Regions from separate parts of the Bacillus sp. Pc3 genome, predicted to be linked through region 2. Evidence: a T-box and tRNA genes for the amino acid it is inferred to sense, from the RefSeq annotation. Region 2 holds a T-box; the other regions hold tRNA genes.
What was found. The T-box of region 2 lies ahead of ileS (isoleucine--tRNA ligase). A T-box ahead of a tRNA ligase gene usually reads a tRNA of that ligase, here a tRNA-Ile.
Positions count from the first base shown of each region.

Region 1: it encodes a tRNA-Ile, which carries the amino acid that the T-box ahead of ileS (isoleucine--tRNA ligase) is inferred to sense. The anticodon was not compared.
Region 3: it encodes a tRNA-Ile, which carries the amino acid that the T-box ahead of ileS (isoleucine--tRNA ligase) is inferred to sense. The anticodon was not compared.

Region 1 covers NZ_CP010406.1:3,080,132-3,083,378, reverse strand. The annotation lists gene SB24_RS14830 (TraR/DksA C4-type zinc finger protein) at 1-115, shown strand, start outside; gene SB24_RS14825 (TspO/MBR family protein) at 272-742, shown strand; tRNA gene SB24_RS14820 (tRNA-Glu) at 778-849, opposite strand; tRNA gene SB24_RS14815 (tRNA-Ser) at 853-943, opposite strand; tRNA gene SB24_RS14810 (tRNA-Asn) at 947-1,021, opposite strand; tRNA gene SB24_RS14805 (tRNA-Ile) at 1,032-1,108, opposite strand; tRNA gene SB24_RS14800 (tRNA-Gly) at 1,124-1,197, opposite strand; tRNA gene SB24_RS14795 (tRNA-His) at 1,206-1,281, opposite strand; tRNA gene SB24_RS14790 (tRNA-Phe) at 1,302-1,377, opposite strand; tRNA gene SB24_RS14785 (tRNA-Asp) at 1,388-1,464, opposite strand; tRNA gene SB24_RS14780 (tRNA-Met) at 1,472-1,548, opposite strand; tRNA gene SB24_RS14775 (tRNA-Ser) at 1,568-1,660, opposite strand; tRNA gene SB24_RS14770 (tRNA-Ile) at 1,668-1,744, opposite strand; tRNA gene SB24_RS14765 (tRNA-Met) at 1,747-1,823, opposite strand; tRNA gene SB24_RS14760 (tRNA-Ala) at 1,843-1,915, opposite strand; tRNA gene SB24_RS14755 (tRNA-Pro) at 1,920-1,996, opposite strand; tRNA gene SB24_RS14750 (tRNA-Arg) at 2,014-2,090, opposite strand; tRNA gene SB24_RS14745 (tRNA-Leu) at 2,100-2,185, opposite strand; tRNA gene SB24_RS14740 (tRNA-Gly) at 2,205-2,279, opposite strand; tRNA gene SB24_RS14735 (tRNA-Leu) at 2,289-2,372, opposite strand; tRNA gene SB24_RS14730 (tRNA-Lys) at 2,383-2,458, opposite strand; tRNA gene SB24_RS14725 (tRNA-Thr) at 2,496-2,571, opposite strand; tRNA gene SB24_RS14720 (tRNA-Val) at 2,601-2,676, opposite strand; rRNA gene rrf (5S ribosomal RNA) at 2,700-2,815, opposite strand; rRNA gene SB24_RS14710 (23S ribosomal RNA) at 2,866-3,247, opposite strand, start outside.
Region 2 covers NZ_CP010406.1:528,042-531,288, reverse strand. The annotation lists gene SB24_RS02090 (YggT family protein) at 1-226, shown strand, start outside; gene SB24_RS02085 (YlmH family RNA-binding protein) at 288-1,058, shown strand; gene divIVA (septum site-determining protein DivIVA) at 1,153-1,647, shown strand; T-box leader at 1,710-1,936, shown strand; gene ileS (isoleucine--tRNA ligase) at 1,989-3,247, shown strand, end outside.
Region 3 covers NZ_CP010406.1:1,960,539-1,963,785, forward strand. The annotation lists rRNA gene SB24_RS09215 (16S ribosomal RNA) at 1-829, opposite strand, end outside; tRNA gene SB24_RS09220 (tRNA-Ala) at 995-1,070, opposite strand; tRNA gene SB24_RS09225 (tRNA-Pro) at 1,075-1,151, opposite strand; tRNA gene SB24_RS09230 (tRNA-Arg) at 1,168-1,244, opposite strand; tRNA gene SB24_RS09235 (tRNA-Leu) at 1,256-1,341, opposite strand; tRNA gene SB24_RS09240 (tRNA-Gly) at 1,356-1,430, opposite strand; tRNA gene SB24_RS09245 (tRNA-Leu) at 1,455-1,536, opposite strand; tRNA gene SB24_RS09250 (tRNA-Lys) at 1,543-1,618, opposite strand; tRNA gene SB24_RS09255 (tRNA-Thr) at 1,655-1,730, opposite strand; tRNA gene SB24_RS09260 (tRNA-Val) at 1,736-1,811, opposite strand; tRNA gene SB24_RS09265 (tRNA-Ile) at 1,826-1,902, opposite strand; rRNA gene SB24_RS09270 (16S ribosomal RNA) at 2,003-3,247, opposite strand, start outside.

The sequences.
Region 1 (3,247 bases), 1.4 Mb from region 2:
AGATATTACCGGAAAAAACATTTCCGTGTATCCAAGCAAAGCACACGAAAAATATGAACAGGAACTGGACGAAGAAGGAATTATGACGACCTTTGGCGATCTTCATGCTGATTAAAACCCCGGCCTGCCGGGGTTTTTGAATACAAATAAATGGTTTGATGCATTTTCACACTGAAAACTCATACACTTAATGATGCATAAACCTTTTAAAAGGTTTAATCTTTCCAAAAAAGGGAACTAACGTATTGACATTGAATGACGGAGGGAACAAATGAAAAAGAAGTATATCGGTGCGATTATTGTATTTATCATTACATATGTCTTGTTTTCTTTAGCGGGGGTTCTCTTTCCCATCGACCGGGAATGGTATGACGCGCTGCAAAAACCTGACTGGACGCCGAGCGGATCAGTGATCGGCATCATATGGGCGGTTTTGTTTGCGCTTATTTCGCTCTCAGCAGCCTTGATATACGCAAAGTTTTCATGTAAAGAATCCAAAGCTTTTTGGGTGATGCTTCTCATCAATTATATCGTGAATCAAGGATTCAGCTATTTTCAATTCACACAGAAAAATTTGCTTGCTGCATCTATCGATTGCCTGCTTGTGGCTGTGACAACACTCATTCTGTTGCTCATTGCCGGTAAATACAGTAAAGCTTCAGCCTGGCTTCTGGTTCCTTATTTATTATGGAGCGCTTTTGCCACATACTTGTCTTTTACCATTTACACTATGAACGCATAATAAAAAACCTTGCATAGTATGCAAGGTTTTTTTAATGACCCGTACGGGATTCGAACCCGTGTTACCGCCGTGAAAGGGCGGTGTCTTAACCGCTTGACCAACGGGCCTTATGGCGGAGAAGGAGGGATTTGAACCCTCGCGCCGCTTACACGACCTACACCCTTAGCAGGGGCGCCTCTTCAGCCACTTGAGTACTTCTCCGTATGGCTCCACAGGCAGGATTCGAACCTGCGACCGATCGGTTAACAGCCGATAGCTCTACCACTGAGCTACTGTGGAAAAATCATCATGGTGGGCCTGAGTGGACTCGAACCACCGACCTCACGCTTATCAGGCGTGCGCTCTAACCAGCTGAGCTACAGGCCCATGACAATATAAAAATGGAGCGGGTGATGGGAATCGAACCCACGACATCAGCTTGGAAGGCTGAGGTTTTACCACTAAACTACACCCGCATGTTGTTTGGGGCGATTGATGGGAATCGAACCCACGAGTGCCAGAGCCACAATCTGGTGCGTTAACCACTTCGCCACAACCGCCAAAACAATATTAAATTAAATGGTGGCTCGGGACGGAATCGAACCGCCGACACACGGATTTTCAGTCCGTTGCTCTACCAACTGAGCTACCGAGCCTTTTTATAAATGGCGGTCCGGACGGGACTCGAACCCGCGACCTCCTGCGTGACAGGCAGGCATTCTAACCAACTGAACTACCGGACCATTTTTTTGGTTGCGGGGGCAGGATTTGAACCTGCGACCTTCGGGTTATGAGCCCGACGAGCTACCGAACTGCTCCACCCCGCGATGATAATTAAATTAGATATGGCGGAGGAAGAGGGATTCGAACCCCCGCGGGCTTTGACACCCCTGTCGGTTTTCAAGACCGATCCCTTCAGCCAGACTTGGGTATTCCTCCGTATAAGTGGTGGACCTTGTAGGACTCGAACCTACGACCGGACGGTTATGAGCCGTCTGCTCTAACCAACTGAGCTAAAGGTCCAATGGTAGCGGCGGAGGGGATCGAACCCCCGACCTCACGGGTATGAACCGTACGCTCTAGCCAGCTGAGCTACACCGCCAAAAACAATTAAAATCAAGTGGAGCCTAGCGGGATCGAACCGCTGACCTCCTGCGTGCAAAGCAGGCGCTCTCCCAGCTGAGCTAAGGCCCCAAAATGGTCGGGAAGACAGGATTCGAACCTGCGACCCCATGGTCCCAAACCATGTGCTCTACCAAGCTGAGCTACTTCCCGTTTTTCAAAAGTATGTATGGCGCGCCCGAGAGGAGTCGAACCCCTAACCTTTTGATCCGTAGTCAAACGCTCTATCCAATTGAGCTACGGGCGCAACAATAAGTGCCGAGGGCCGGACTTGAACCGGCACGGTAGTCACCTACCGCAGGATTTTAAGTCCTGTGTGTCTGCCAATTCCACCACCCCGGCATGGATGATATAGTATAGTTGGAGCGGAAGACGGGATTCGAACCCGCGACCCCCACCTTGGCAAGGTGATGTTCTACCACTGAACTACTTCCGCGTTTGGCAATGCGGATGAAGGGACTTGAACCCCCACGTCTGTAAAGACACTAGAGCCTGATTCTAGCGCGTCTGCCAATTCCGCCACATCCGCAAGAAAAACATGGTGAGCCATGAAGGACTCGAACCTTCGACCCTCTGATTAAAAGTCAGATGCTCTACCAACTGAGCTAATGGCTCTTATTACAAGAGACTTATATAGTATAACATATAAAGGTGGTGCCGGCAAGAGGACTTGAACCCCCAACCTACTGATTACAAGTCAGTTGCTCTACCAATTGAGCTACACCGGCTTAATACGCCAACTTATGTATGATAGGAATGGTGGAGGATGACGGGCTCGAACCGCCGACCCTCTGCTTGTAAGGCAGATGCTCTCCCAGCTGAGCTAATCCTCCATATATTACACTTACGTGTAATAGCTTGGCGGCGTCCTACTCTCACAGGGGGAAACCCCCGACTACCATCGGCGCTGAAGAGCTTAACTTCCGTGTTCGGCATGGGAACGGGTGTGACCTCTTCGCTATCGCCACCAAACCATTGAGAGTGTTCTCTCAAAACTAGATAACAGTAAGCATACATTCAAATTGGTTAAGTCCTCGATCGATTAGTATCTGTCAGCTCCATGTGTCGCCACACTTCCACCTCAGACCTATCAACCTGATCATCTTTCAGGGATCTTACTTCCTTGCGGAATGGGAAATCTCATCTTGAGGGGGGCTTCATGCTTAGATGCTTTCAGCACTTATCCCGTCCGCACATAGCTACCCAGCGATGCCCTTGGCAGAACAACTGGTACACCAGCGGTGCGTCCATCCCGGTCCTCTCGTACTAAGGACAGCTCCTCTCAAATTTCCTGCGCCCGCGACGGATAGGGACCGAACTGTCTCACGACGTTCTGAACCCAGCTCGCGTACCGCTTTAATGGGCGAACAGCCCAACCCTTGGGACCGACTACAGCCCCAGGAT
Region 2 (3,247 bases):
GTTTGCCCTGATCATCTATATCTTTATGTCATGGGTGCCGAGTACGAGAGAAACGGCGGTCGGACGGTTTCTCGCAGCGATTTGCGAACCGTATTTAGAGCCGTTCAGAAGGATCATTCCGCCCATTGCCATGCTGGATATATCCCCGATTGTAGCGATTATCGTGCTTCGGTTTGCCACGACGGGACTTTGGGGCCTATACCGCATGATCGCAATGTATACTTGAATGCGACAGTTTGATACGGGCTTGGCACCAGCCAAGCCTCTTTACATAGAAAGGAAAGAACATGAGCGATATTTACCAGCACTTCAGACAAGACGAGCGGCCTTTTATTGATCAGGTGCTTGAATGGAAACAGATTGTCCTGGACCAGTATCGGATGAAGCTGACTGATTTCTTAGATCCCAGAGAACAGGTCATTGTAAAAGCCGTTATCGGCGACGCCTGCGGTCTTGCGTTTTTCGGAGGATATGACAGAGCTGAGCGCAAACGCGCGATTTTATACCCTGAATATATGGAACCTGAACAGGATGATTTTGAGCTTCGGGCTTTTGACGTTCAATACGCTGAAAAATTCGTCAGCATTGACCACCGCTCTCTTCTCGGATCATTAATGGGGATCGGCTTAAAGCGGCAGAAATACGGCGATCTGATTTTCTCAGAGGAAGCCGTGCAGCTGATCGTCTCCGGTGAAATCGCCGATTTTGTCAGCACTCAGCTGACCAAGGCGGGCAAAGCGCCGGTAAAGCTTGAGAAAATCGAGCTTTCCGCTCTTCACATTCCCGCTTCAGATGTCGAAATAAGGGATGACACGGTTTCTTCATTGCGTCTCGACGCCGTCTGCGCTTCAATGAGCAGGCAATCCCGTCAGAAAGCGCAGGCGCTTGTGAAAAACGGGCTCGTTAAGGTGAATTGGAAAGCCATTGAAGATCCGTCTTATCAGGTTGCTGAAGGGGACATGCTTTCGATTCGCGGCTTCGGACGATGCAGTTTGGCAAAAGTTGACGGAAAAACGAAAAAAGACAAATGGAAAGTTACATTTGAACGGCAAAAATGAGTCGTTTTTTCAGTTTTTTTCTCCATCTGTGCCGTATTTGTTTTATAATGTGAACTAGATAACCGTACTGAAATGTAAAAATGGAGGTGGCAATATGCCATTAACGCCGAATGATATCCATAACAAAACGTTTACAAAAGGTTTTCGCGGATATGATGAAGATGAAGTAAATGAATTTTTAATGCAGGTCAGAAAAGATTACGAAATCGCACTCCGTAAAAAAACGGAGCTTGAGGCGAAAGTGAACGAGCTGGACGAAAAAATCGGCCACTTTGCCAATATCGAAGAAACGCTGAATAAATCAATTCTCGTAGCCCAGGAAGCCGCAGAAGACGTAAAGCGCAACTCGCAGAAGGAAGCGAAGCTGATCGTCCGTGAAGCAGAAAAAAATGCCGATCGCATCATCAATGAGTCGCTTTCCAAATCAAGAAAAATCGCAATGGAAATTGAAGAGCTGAAAAAACAGTCTAAAGTCTTCAGAACACGTTTCCAAATGCTGATTGAAGCTCAGCTTGATCTTCTGAAAAATGACGATTGGGATCATCTCCTTGAGTATGAAGTCGACGCTGTATTTGAGGAAAAGGAATAAATTCTCTGATTATCTTGACATTTTCTTAGCTTGTCGAATATAATACGTTCATAAATTCAGATGAAAAAACGGTTGAAAGGGACAGTCATGTTTCCTTCAGGCCTTCATAGCGACCCGGAGATGGTGAGAGTCCGGGATGGCCGGAATCATGTAGATCAGCCCTTTAGTTTCCTTGCTGAACTCACAGTAGGTTAGGACGCTCATCACGTTACGATGCTCAAGAGGAAAAAGTGTATGCTTGCTTTTTCTAAAAGGGTGGTACCGCGAGATAAGCTTTCTCGTCCCTTATGGGATGAGAGGGCTTTTTTTTATTTTCTGAAAAATGTTGTGGAGGAATGAAAATGGATTACAAAGATACGCTGTTAATGCCAAAAACAGATTTTCCGATGCGCGGAAATCTGCCGAATCGTGAGCCGGACATGCAAAAAGACTGGGAGGAGCAGGACATTTACCGTCTTGTTCAAGAACGGACGAAAGACCGCCCGAAATTCGTATTGCATGACGGACCTCCTTATGCAAACGGAGACATCCACATGGGCCATGCCCTGAACAAAATCCTGAAAGACTTCATCGTCCGCTATAAGTCAATGAGCGGCTACAACGCACCGTACGTGCCGGGCTGGGATACGCACGGACTGCCGATTGAAACGGCGCTGACGAAAAACAAAAAGGTCAACCGCAAAGAAATGTCAGTAGCGGAATTCCGCAAACTATGTGAAGAGTACGCTTGGAAGCAAATCGAGGGACAGCGTGAGCAATTCAAACGTCTTGGTGTCCGCGGTGACTGGGAAAACCCATACGTGACATTAAAACCGGAATACGAAGCGCAGCAAATCCGCGTATTTGGTGAAATGGCAAAACGAGGCTACATTTACAAAGGCCTTAAACCGGTTAACTGGTCACCTTCAAGTGAGTCTGCTCTGGCTGAAGCCGAGATCGAATATCAAGACAAACGTTCAGCATCTATTTACGTCGCTTTTGGTGTAAAAGACGGAAAAGGCGTTCTTGAAAACGGCGAGCGCATCATCATTTGGACAACAACGCCTTGGACAATTCCGGCGAACCTCGGAATCTCAGTGCACCCTGATCTTGAGTACAGCGTGATTGCAGTAGGTGAAGACCGCTTTGTCGTAGCAAGTGCCTTAGTCGAAAGTGTTGCATCAGCATGCGGATTTGATCAGTATGAAGTGACAAGAACGGTCAAAGGAAAAGACCTTGAGAACATTATCGCTGAACACCCGCTATATGGCAGAGACTCTCTCGTTATGCTTGGTGAACACGTAACAACTGATGCCGGAACAGGCTGTGTTCATACAGCGCCAGGACATGGGGAAGATGACTTTATCATTGGCCAAAAATACGGTTTAGATGTGCTTTGCCCGGTCGATGAAAAAGGTGTAATGACAAGCGAAGCTCCTGGGTTTGAAGGCATGTTCTATGATGATGCAAACAAAGCGATCACACAGCAGCTCGATGAAAAAGGCGCACTTGTGAAGCTTGAATTCATTACTCACTCTTATCCGCATGATTGGAGAACAAAAAAACCAACCATTTTCAGAGCGACAGCGCAATGGTTTGCGTCTATTAAAGATTTCAGATC
Region 3 (3,247 bases), 1.4 Mb from region 2:
TCATCGTTTACGGCGTGGACTACCAGGGTATCTAATCCTGTTCGCTCCCCACGCTTTCGCTCCTCAGCGTCAGTTACAGACCAGAGAGTCGCCTTCGCCACTGGTGTTCCTCCACATCTCTACGCATTTCACCGCTACACGTGGAATTCCACTCTCCTCTTCTGCACTCAAGTTCCCCAGTTTCCAATGACCCTCCCCGGTTGAGCCGGGGGCTTTCACATCAGACTTAAGAAACCGCCTGCGAGCCCTTTACGCCCAATAATTCCGGACAACGCTTGCCACCTACGTATTACCGCGGCTGCTGGCACGTAGTTAGCCGTGGCTTTCTGGTTAGGTACCGTCAAGGTGCCGCCCTATTTGAACGGCACTTGTTCTTCCCTAACAACAGAGCTTTACGATCCGAAAACCTTCATCACTCACGCGGCGTTGCTCCGTCAGACTTTCGTCCATTGCGGAAGATTCCCTACTGCTGCCTCCCGTAGGAGTCTGGGCCGTGTCTCAGTCCCAGTGTGGCCGATCACCCTCTCAGGTCGGCTACGCATCGTCGCCTTGGTGAGCCGTTACCTCACCAACTAGCTAATGCGCCGCGGGTCCATCTGTAAGTGGTAGCCGAAGCCACCTTTTATGTCTGAACCATGCGGTTCAAACAACCATCCGGTATTAGCCCCGGTTTCCCGGAGTTATCCCAGTCTTACAGGCAGGTTACCCACGTGTTACTCACCCGTCCGCCGCTAACATCAGGGAGCAAGCTCCCATCTGTCCGCTCGACTTGCATGTATTAGGCACGCCGCCAGCGTTCGTCCTGAGCCAGGATCAAACTCTCCGATAAAGTAGTTTGACTGACTACGCACATCGCTGTGCGATTTATTTAAAACTTTGAATTAACAGGTACGTTTTGTCTTGTTTAGTTTTCAAAGATCATTTTGTTCACTTTCTCAAGCAACTTTTTAAGTATATAATAAGTTTCTTTTAAAGTCAACATATTTTTTATAAATGGTGGAGCCTAGCGGGATCGAACCGCTGACCTCCTGCGTGCAAAGCAGGCGCTCTCCCAGCTGAGCTAAGGCCCCGAAGTGGTCGGGAAGACAGGATTCGAACCTGCGACCCCATGGTCCCAAACCATGTGCTCTACCAAGCTGAGCTACTTCCCGATTTTTAAAAATATTATGGCGCGCCCGAGAGGAGTCGAACCCCTAACCTTTTGATCCGTAGTCAAACGCTCTATCCAATTGAGCTACGGGCGCATAACAATGAATGCCGAGGGCCGGACTTGAACCGGCACGGTAGTCACCTACCGCAGGATTTTAAGTCCTGTGTGTCTGCCAATTCCACCACCCCGGCGCGGATGGTATAGTTGGAGCGGAAGACGGGATTCGAACCCGCGACCCCCACCTTGGCAAGGTGGTGTTCTACCACTGAACTACTTCCGCATACAGGATAACTATCCTGTATAATGCGGGTGAAGGGACTTGAACCCCCACGTCATAAGACACTAGATCCTAAGTCTAGCGCGTCTGCCAATTCCGCCACACCCGCGTAACATGGTGAGCCATGAAGGACTCGAACCTTCGACCCTCTGATTAAAAGTCAGATGCTCTACCAACTGAGCTAATGGCTCTTTTTAAAAGACTTATGTTATTATCTTGTCCAAAAATGGTGCCGGCCAGAGGACTTGAACCCCCAACCTACTGATTACAAGTCAGTTGCTCTACCAATTGAGCTAGGCCGGCAAATATGGTGGAGGATGACGGGCTCGAACCGCCGACCCTCTGCTTGTAAGGCAGATGCTCTCCCAGCTGAGCTAAGGCCCCGTATTGGGTAAAGATGGTGGGCCTGAGTGGACTCGAACCACCGACCTCACGCTTATCAGGCGTGCGCTCTAACCAGCTGAGCTACAGGCCCATCTACCATATGAAAGAATCAAAGTTCCTTCAAAACTAAACAAGACAGGGAACGTTCTGTTTATAAGACCCAAGGTCTTATATTCCGTTAAAATCCTTAGAAAGGAGGTGATCCAGCCGCACCTTCCGATACGGCTACCTTGTTACGACTTCACCCCAATCATCTGTCCCACCTTCGGCGGCTGGCTCCATAAAGGTTACCTCACCGACTTCGGGTGTTACAAACTCTCGTGGTGTGACGGGCGGTGTGTACAAGGCCCGGGAACGTATTCACCGCGGCATGCTGATCCGCGATTACTAGCGATTCCAGCTTCACGCAGTCGAGTTGCAGACTGCGATCCGAACTGAGAACAGATTTGTGGGATTGGCTTAACCTCGCGGTTTCGCTGCCCTTTGTTCTGTCCATTGTAGCACGTGTGTAGCCCAGGTCATAAGGGGCATGATGATTTGACGTCATCCCCACCTTCCTCCGGTTTGTCACCGGCAGTCACCTTAGAGTGCCCAACTGAATGCTGGCAACTAAGATCAAGGGTTGCGCTCGTTGCGGGACTTAACCCAACATCTCACGACACGAGCTGACGACAACCATGCACCACCTGTCACTCTGCCCCCGAAGGGGACGTCCTATCTCTAGGATTGTCAGAGGATGTCAAGACCTGGTAAGGTTCTTCGCGTTGCTTCGAATTAAACCACATGCTCCACCGCTTGTGCGGGCCCCCGTCAATTCCTTTGAGTTTCAGTCTTGCGACCGTACTCCCCAGGCGGAGTGCTTAATGCGTTAGCTGCAGCACTAAGGGGCGGAAACCCCCTAACACTTAGCACTCATCGTTTACGGCGTGGACTACCAGGGTATCTAATCCTGTTCGCTCCCCACGCTTTCGCTCCTCAGCGTCAGTTACAGACCAGAGAGTCGCCTTCGCCACTGGTGTTCCTCCACATCTCTACGCATTTCACCGCTACACGTGGAATTCCACTCTCCTCTTCTGCACTCAAGTTCCCCAGTTTCCAATGACCCTCCCCGGTTGAGCCGGGGGCTTTCACATCAGACTTAAGAAACCGCCTGCGAGCCCTTTACGCCCAATAATTCCGGACAACGCTTGCCACCTACGTATTACCGCGGCTGCTGGCACGTAGTTAGCCGTGGCTTTCTGGTTAGGTACCGTCAAGGTGCCGCCCTATTTGAACGGCACTTGTTCTTCCCTAACAACAGAGCTTTACGATCCGAAAACCTTCATCACTCACGCGGCGTTGCTCCGTCAGACTTTCGTCCATTGCGGAAGATTCCCTACTGCTGCCTCCCGTAGGAGTCTGGGCCGTGTCTCAGTCCCAGTGTGGCCGATCACCCT